One region of the Pseudomonas sp. Marseille-QA0892 genome, then DNA from elsewhere that is predicted to be linked to it. Evidence: predicted binding sites of a transcription regulator. Region 1 holds the regulator's gene; the other holds the start of a gene.
What was found. The regulator LexA, encoded in region 1, represses DNA repair genes until DNA is damaged. The targets are predictions, from matches to a motif close to CTGTNTNNNNANACAG.
Positions count from the first base shown of each region.

Region 2: a site for LexA is predicted at 2,395-2,410, ahead of recN (DNA repair protein RecN). Genes of this name have one in related genera too.

Region 1 is NZ_CM143104.1:1,228,864-1,233,286, reverse strand. Features, by position in the region: gene ACY8D3_RS05745 (S-methyl-5'-thioinosine phosphorylase) at 1-384, opposite strand, end outside; gene nagZ (beta-N-acetylhexosaminidase) at 392-1,390, opposite strand; gene ACY8D3_RS05735 (TetR/AcrR family transcriptional regulator) at 1,492-2,190, opposite strand; gene lexA (transcriptional repressor LexA) at 2,377-2,985, shown strand; gene sulA (SOS-induced cell division inhibitor SulA) at 2,996-3,454, shown strand; gene ACY8D3_RS05720 (hypothetical protein) at 3,672-3,905, opposite strand; gene ACY8D3_RS05715 (DUF6586 family protein) at 3,969-4,423, opposite strand, start outside.
Region 2 is NZ_CM143104.1:3,159,355-3,163,777, forward strand. Features, by position in the region: gene dnaK (molecular chaperone DnaK) at 1-1,579, opposite strand, end outside; gene grpE (nucleotide exchange factor GrpE) at 1,671-2,240, opposite strand; gene recN (DNA repair protein RecN) at 2,443-4,116, shown strand; gene ACY8D3_RS14695 (zinc ribbon domain-containing protein YjdM) at 4,219-4,423, shown strand, end outside.

The DNA.
Region 1 (4,423 bases):
ATCGATGTGAGTGACGTGTGGGAGTACACCCTCGAAAAAAGTGTGCTCCCGACCCCATGTGTAATCAATGATCTGATGCGGCACACACAGATGTCCGCTGCCCATTGCCGAGTGAATACCCCCTACGGCATTGACAGCGATAACGGAGTCCGCACCGGCTTCCTTCAGTGCCCATAGATTGGCTCGGTAATTGACCTGATGCGGCGGGATGCGGTGTGGATGGCCATGCCGTGCCAAAAAGAGCACGTCACCGCCAGCAAACTCGCCACGCAGGATCTCGGCTGAGGGTACGCCGAAAGGCGTCTGAACCGTCAGCGCATCTCGAAGGACAAGACCTTCGAGCTGGGTCAACCCTGTACCGCCAATGACTGCGTGGACCGTCATATAGGCCTCAGGCGACGAGAGATGCGGCGCGTAACGCGCGAAGCGCTTCGAGCCAGCGGGGCGAGGACCGATAGTCATCACTGCTCATTCCGGTCGCCTGCATGCGAGACAGCCGAGGGCTCGGCTTCACGTCGAGTCGCTGCAAGGTGCTCAATGCCAACTCAGCCGCTGCCCGATCGTTGCAGACGAGGCCCATATCACAGCCCGCGCTGAGCGCCGCTTCGATCCGGCTTCCCGCATCCCCAGCTACGTGCGCACCTGCCATGGAGAGATCATCACTGAAAATCACGCCCTCAAAACCTAACTCGCCGCGCAGGATGTCCTGTAGCCATCGCTTAGAAAACCCTGCGGGCTGCTCATCAACTTGAGGATAGATGACATGTGCCGGCATCACGGCTGCGAGCCGATGGCTCAAACGCGAAAATGGCACCATGTCGCAGGCGCGGATGGTCTTCAGGCTTCGATCATCGACGGGGATGGCGACATGCGAATCGGCCTCCGCCCAACCGTGCCCGGGGAAGTGCTTGCCCGTCGCTTGCATGCCGGCATCGTTCATGCCTGCCAGGAAGCTTTCGGCCAGCGGGACCGTGCGCAAGGGGTCAGCGCCAAAGGCGCGGCTACCAATCACGCCGCTACGACCATGGTCGAGATCGAGCACCGGGGCAAAACTGAAATCGAGGCCAACCGAAAGCACCTCTGTCGCCATGACCCAGCCACAATGCCGAGCGAGTTGTATCGCATCCGAACGGCCTTCGAAGTCGCGCATCGCAGGCAACCGAACGAAGCCGTCGCGGATACGCTGTACTCGCCCTCCTTCCTGGTCGATCGCCAGCAAGATGTCGGGGCGGACCGCACGAATGGCACGGCACAGCTCCCGTACTTGGGCAGGCGTTTCCACGTTACGTGCAAAGAGGATCAAGCCGCCCACCTGGGGCTGACGCAACAGGTGCCGGTCTTCAGCCGTCAGCCAGGTGCCCTGGACGTCGAGCATCAGGGAGCCATTCATAACGAATCCTTACTGGATGTCAGGCGCGCATGTTCGCGCCATAGGGAACCGTCGAACCGACCGTAAGGGCCGGTACGAAGTGAATGGCGTAGCTTAACGGATCAGCTGGAGGGGTTCGACAGTGCCGGTCGATGGTACTGAGCGTTTGCGAGCGAGGCATCGGTCACCGCGGAATCGGCACGCATGCCGGCAGCAACGAACGGCACCATCAGGCGGAGCACCTGCTCAGTAGACATATGCACACCGAAGTCATTCTCTGCCATCGCCCTGAGGGCCTTTATCCCGGACATGGTGAAGGCAACGGAACCCAGCATGAAGTGAACCCGCCAGAACAGTTCGATGGGCGGAATGTCCGGAGCAGCATCATGGACCAGATGCATGAATCGGCGAAAAACGCGTCCATACACCTCCTCCAGGTAACGGCGCAGATGTCCCTGACTTTCGCTGAAGGCGAGCCCTAGCAATCGCATGAACATCGAGAGGTCATTACCGTTGCGAGGCTTGATGATGATCATTTGTTCGACCACCAGCTGCAGAAGCTCCTCGAGGCCAGGTGCACTAGCACCTGATGACTCATGCAGATCCAACTCACGTTCGAGATTCACGCAGAAGGGCCCAAGGAAGCGTGAAAAGACCGCCTGGATGAGCGACTTCTTTGAACCGAAGTGGTAGTTCACTGCGGCCAGGTTGACACCTGCCTTGCTGGTGATCAGCCGCAGCGATGTCTCCGCAAATCCTTTCTCGGCGAACAGCTGTTCCGCCGCGTCGAGTATGCGCTCGACCGTTTCCGACTGGGCCATTTGAAAAATGCCTGACAAACAAGTGTTTGAAACATACGTTTCACCTTGTTGTAGTGTCAAGCATAGCCAATCATCGATGAGCCTATCTATAGGCGCAAGTCTGCTCAGACAGAGCGTAACAGGAGCATTGCCAAACAGCGCACACTGTATATACTTCCAGCACCTGTATAAAAAGCCAGAGCCATCATGCTGAAGCTCACGCCTCGCCAGTCCGAAATCCTGACATTCATCAAACGCTGCATCGAAGACAACGGTTACCCGCCGACACGTGCAGAGATTGCCACGAAGTTGGGGTTCAAGTCGCCAAACGCTGCGGAAGAGCATCTAAAGGCCCTCGCGCGCAAGGGCGCCATTGAGATGACACCCGGTGCCTCCCGCGGGATTCGCGTCCCCGGCTTCGAACCGGGCACGGAGGATGAAGGGCTACCTATCATCGGCCGCGTAGCCGCAGGCGCCCCAATCCTGGCGCAGGAACATATTGAAGACGCGTGCAAGATCAATCCGGATTTCTTCAAACCAAAGGCCGACTACCTGTTGAAGGTCCGCGGCATGAGTATGAAGGACATCGGCATTCACGATGGCGACCTTTTGGCTGTGCACCGCACACAGGATGCACTCAATGGCCAGGTTGTCGTCGCACGCCTCGATGACGAAGTCACCGTGAAACGCTTCAAACGAGAAGGCAATAAGGTTTGGCTGATCGCTGAAAACCCTGAGTTCGATCCGATCGAGGTGGACCTGGAGCAGCAGAGCCTGACTATTGAAGGGTTGAGTGTCGGCGTGATCCGAAGGTAAGGAGCGAACCATGCAATTCCAGTTGCCGTTGTCTTCTCCCCCTCCGCCTGTGGGGCTACTGGTTCCTGAAACGCTCGTCGTGCCGGCAGAAGTTGGCTTTACAGACGCCGAGACCCTGAGCGAAATCACCCTTTCCGGTGCCTCAGGCCTGTGCCTGCATTTGCTAGCGCCGGTTTTGCGAGACCTGAGCGAGAACAGCGACGCGCGCTGGCTGACACTCATCGCTCCACCTACAAGCCTTTCACGGACATGGCTCCGTGATGCTGGGTTGAATCGAGAGCGCATCCTGCTGCTTCAACCGAGCGGTAACCAGGCCGCTCTACAGCTCGCCTGTGATGCGCTGAGCCTGGGCCGCAGCCATACCGTGGTTACGTGGTTCGACAAGCTTTCCCGTAGCGAGCGGCGTCAGCTGAGCCTCGCAGCCCTAGCGGGCAACGCGCAGGGCTTGAACATCAAGATGAATTACTGACGGACTCGCTAGCCTAGAGCCACTCATAGTGACTTAGCGCAGATGCATTCCGAGTGAGAAACCGCTACCCCAGTAGATATGCAAAAGGGGATGCCGCGCGGGACGCGCAGTCAGCGACAGTATCCCACATGGCCTTGGAAGGGATGTTTACGCAGCGAGCCGTGTTCCTACTTACGCGGAGATGAACGTAGGCAGAACAGATCGGCACGGTATCGGGTTAGTGAAGAACGCGATCAGGCTCGTCGTGCTGAAAATCATTCTCAGCCAGCTCTCCGGCCATCTGCACACCTACGCTGAGCATGGCCTTGGCCACCTCGACATGATGTCCCTGCATGAACGCCTTGGCGGCTTCGGTGAAGTTGAGCTCGACTAACATCTGCTCGTCCTCGGCACGACGAAGGGCAATGCGCCCATCAGGCAGTTCAACAATTTCAAGGAAGGACGTCGACATAAGGGGCTCTCGCGTTGTTGACCCGCCATTGTAGCAGCGAAGCTGGCGGACTCTAGCAAGAAATCAGATTTCGCTGAGCCCTTCACGAAAACGCAACGCCAACGCCTTGATCGACTGGCGCCAGGACTCGAGCATTTCTGGCGTAAGCCCGGTGTTTTCCGTCTCCTCGCCGACTGCAACAGCCTGAATCAGCGGCAAGGTAGGGTCCTGCTTGGTCGCCTTGGGCGGCATCGGGGGCTGGAATAGGCCTGTATAGGCAGATAGCAGTTGCCCGAGCCAGGTTTCCCTATTTCTCGAGAGTTCGAACAGCTCGGCAAATTCGGGGCTCGGTGTCGCTGCCAGCCGACCGGCATCAAGAAACTGTTCAATGCTCGGATCGGCATCGCCGGGCATACGGTAATAACCCGCAACTTCGTGGCAAAGACCAAGCACCGCACCATACAGGTGAAATACGGCTTCCTCGCGTGCAGCCTGGGTTTTCGCAGGCGCCGTGAATGCGCCGCTTTGGGCGGCCTCGC
Region 2 (4,423 bases), 1.9 Mb from region 1:
GATCATCCTCGGCGTTGGCCTCGGCATCACGCACCATTTGCTCGATTTCTTCCTCGGAGAGACCCGAGTTCGCCTTGATGACGATCGACTGCTGCTTGCCGGTTGCCTTGTCCTTCGCGCCTACGTGCAGGATGCCGTTGGCGTCGATGTCGAACGTGACTTCGATCTGCGGAACGCCACGCGGCGCCGGCGGGATCTCGGCCAGGTCAAATCGACCCAGCGACTTGTTCTGCGCGGCTTGCTTGCGTTCGCCCTGCAGGACATGAATGGTCACGGCAGACTGGTTGTCGTCAGCGGTCGAGAACACCTGCGATTTCTTGGTCGGAATCGTGGTGTTTTTCTCGATCAGCGGCGTCATTACACCACCCAGGGTTTCGATACCCAGTGTCAGCGGAGAGACATCAAGCAGCAGTACGTCCTTCACGTCACCGGCGAGGACGGCGCCTTGAATGGCAGCACCGATCGCAACCGCTTCATCCGGGTTGACGTCCTTGCGCGCTTCCTTGTTGAAGAACTCGGCGACGCGCTTTTGTACCAGCGGCATACGGGTCTGGCCACCCACGAGAATGACGTCGTTGATGCTGGAAACGTCGATACCGGCGTCCTTCAGCGCAACGCGGCAAGGCTCGATGGTGCGCTCGACCAGATCTTCGACCAGCGATTCAAGCTTGGCACGCGAGATTTTCACGTTCAGGTGCTTCGGACCAGACGAGTCAGCCGTAATGTATGGCAGGTTCACGTCGGTCTGCTGGCTCGACGACAGTTCGATCTTCGCCTTCTCTGCAGCCTCCTTCAGGCGCTGCATGGCCAACGGATCGCCTTTCAGATTCATCCCGGTTTCTTTCTTGAATTCGTCGACAAGGTAATCGATCAGACGAATGTCGAAGTCTTCACCGCCAAGGAACGTGTCGCCGTTGGTCGCAAGCACTTCGAACTGGTGCTCGCCATCCACCTCGGCGATTTCGATCACGGACACGTCGAACGTACCGCCACCCAGGTCATACACGATGACCGTGTGATCGCCCTTGGCCTTGTCCATGCCGTACGCCAGCGCCGCCGCCGTAGGCTCGTTGATGATGCGCTTTACGTCCAGACCGGCGATGCGCCCGGCATCTTTGGTCGCTTGACGCTGGCTATCATTGAAGTATGCAGGAACGGTGATGACCGCTTCGCTGACGGTTTCGCCCAGGTAATCCTCGGCGGTCTTCTTCATCTTCTTCAGCACTTCCGCCGAAATCTGCGGCGGTGCCATCTTCTGGCCCTTTACTTCGACCCAGGCGTCTCCGTTGTCAGCCTTGGTGATCGTGTAGGGGACCATCTTGATGTCTTTCTGAACGACGTCTTCCTCGAAACGACGGCCGATCAAGCGCTTCACCGCGTATAGCGTGTTCTGCGGGTTGGTCACCGCCTGACGCTTTGCGGATTGCCCGACCAGTGTTTCACCATCGTTGGTGTAGGCGATGATGGAAGGCGTGGTGCGAGTACCTTCTGCGTTCTCGATAACCTTTACGTTACCGTTTTCCAGGATGGCCACGCAGGAGTTGGTGGTTCCCAGGTCGATACCAATGATCTTGCCCATAATCCTCTCCAGAAACTTTGGATTCCGTGCGGCCCGCCCAGGGACCTGCAATACTCGGTTGATCGGTTAAATGGGGGCGTTCACCCCGAATTCAAGCTTTTTCGTCGATGCTCGGTGGTGGCTCGACCGGTGCCTTGCTAACCACGACCATCGCCGGACGAAGCAGACGGCCACTGACCAGATACCCCTTCTGGAACACCTTGAGCACGCTGTTGGGCTCGACATGGGTGCTCTCTTCCATCGCCATGGCCTGATGGTGCTCGGGGTTGAAGGGCGCACCGTGCGGATCGATGGCTTCGATCTGATGCCGCTTGAGGGTGTCCTGAAGCATCTTCAACGTCAGTTCCATGCCCTCGCGCATGGGGCGGATGGTCTCGTCATCTGCGCTGGAAAGCTCCAGGCCGCGCTCAAGACTGTCGACGACACCCAGCAGATCACCAGCGAATTTCTCAAGGGCAAACTTGTGCGCCTTCTCCACGTCCTGCTCGGCACGGCGGCGCACGTTCTGCAGCTCAGCCGCGGTGCGCAGCGACTGATCCTGCGCGGCGGCCAATTGTTCTTCGAGCTGCTCGATGCGCGCCAGCAGGTCGCTATCGGTCTGCTCGCCGGCGGCCACTACGTCCTCAGGATTCTGGGTATCCAGGTTCTGCTCGTCAGCCATGCGAATCTCCTCCAATTATCGTGCGGCTCTCATGGAACCGATTTGCTTGCCGGCTATATGGGGCCAAGAAACGAACCTTCAAGGGTCCGTGGGAAAGAGATCATGCGGTTTCGTCAGAGCGGACAGGCGGTACGTTGCCAGCCTGCAGAGACCACTGTATAAATACCCAGCACGCATTCGAAACCTTGTTCGGAGCCTTCCCATGCTGGTGCACCTGTCCGTTCATAATTACGCGATCGTTGAACACCTTGACCTCGAGCTGCGCGGCGGCATGAGTGTCATCACAGGTGAAACCGGCGCGGGCAAGTCGATCATGCTCGATGCCTTGAGCCTTGCGTTGGGCGATCGCGCAGACAGCGGCGTCGTCCGCCCCGGTGCGGACAAGGCCGACATCCTCGCAAGTTTCGATTTGAGAGACATTCCGGAGGCCGCCGCCTGGCTCGCGGGCCGCGATCTCGAGCACGACGGGCACTGCATTCTTCGCCGCGTGATTACCGCAGAAGGCCGTTCGCGAGGCTATATCAACGGCACGCCCTGCCCGCTTGGTGATTTGAAAAGCCTTGGCGGCCTGCTGATCGATATCCACAGCCAGCACGAACATCAATCGCTGCTCAAGCCTGACACTCATCGCCGTCTGCTGGACGAGTACGCGGGTGCTGGGGATTTGTCGCGCCAGGTCCAGCTGGCATCTCAGCGCTGGCGACAAACCCGTACAGAGCTTGAACGCCTTTCTACCAGCGGCGACGAGCAACGCGCACGTCACCAGCTGCTGAGCTATCAGCTCGAAGAGCTTGCCAATCTTGCACTGGGCGAGAACGAGCTTGAACAACTGGAAGAGGAACACAAGGCGCTCTCGAATGCAGAAAGCCTGCTTGGCTCATGTAGGCAAGTCATAGACATGTGTAGCGAGAGCGATAGCGGAAATGTACTGTCCGCGCTTACAGCCAGCCTCAATCGCCTCACCGCGACCGGTAATCAACCTGCCGCCATGCAGGAAGCCATCAACCTCCTTTCAAGCGCGCAGATCCAGGTTGAGGAAGCGGTGGGAGAACTCAACCGCTTCCTGGACAACTTCGATGCCGACCCGCAGCGCCAGCAGCAACTGGAGGAGCGTCTCGATGCGATCTATACCCTGGCGCGCAAGCATCGTATCCAGCCTGACGAGCTCGGCGTGCTTCAGCAACAACTCATGACAGAGCTCGAAGGCCTGAACGCAAGCGACGAAGCCATCGAGCGCCTTGAAGACGAGCTGGGATCCTACCTGCGCCACTATCAGGAGAAAGCCCAGGCGCTCAGCCAGGTGCGAAACAAGGCCAGCAAAACTTTGGCAACCAAGGTCGAGAAAGAGATGCAGCGACTCGGCATGCCGGGGGGCCGCTTCGCGATCGAGCTGCGTTCTGCGCAGAACGACGACCCTCAGCCTTACGGCCTTGAGCAGGTCGAGTTTTTGGTCAGTGCCAACCCTGGGCAGCCCTTGAAGGGCCTTGCGAAGGTTGCGTCTGGTGGCGAACTGTCTCGCATTAGCCTGGCGATTCAGGTCATCACGGCACAGACCTCGCGCGTACCGACGCTGGTATTTGACGAGGTGGACGTGGGTATCGGCGGCCCTACCGCAGAGGTGGTTGGGCAGTTGCTACGCCGTTTGGGTGAGAAGGGCCAGGTGCTTACTGTCACTCACTTGCCGCAAGTTGCGGCGCAAGGACACCAGCATCTTTTCGTCCATAAGGCACGTGGTAGCAAAGCGACCCGGACAGCTGTTCGGGAGCTGGACGCTGCCAGCCGCGTTGAGGAGATTGCCCGGATGCTCGGCGGCGTGGACCTGACTCAGGAATCGATCGCGCATGCCCGAAAAATGGTGGATACCGTCCAGGTCTGAGCACCGCCGGTGGCGGCTGAGGATGCCGCCATGCAACCGCACGCTGTTCCATGCCGCTAAACCCCCTTACACTGTGCGGCTTTTGAGATGGAGCATCTGACCGTGAGCAATTTTCCACCGTGCCCCCAGTGCGAATCGGAATACACCTATGAGGACGGCTCGCTACTCACCTGCCCGGAGTGCGCTCACGAGTGGAGTATCGATGCCGTGTCTACCGACGACGATGATCAGCGCGTCATCAAGGACTCGGTAGGCAATCCCCTCGCCGATGGCGATACGGTGACCGTCATCAAGGATCTCAAGGTCA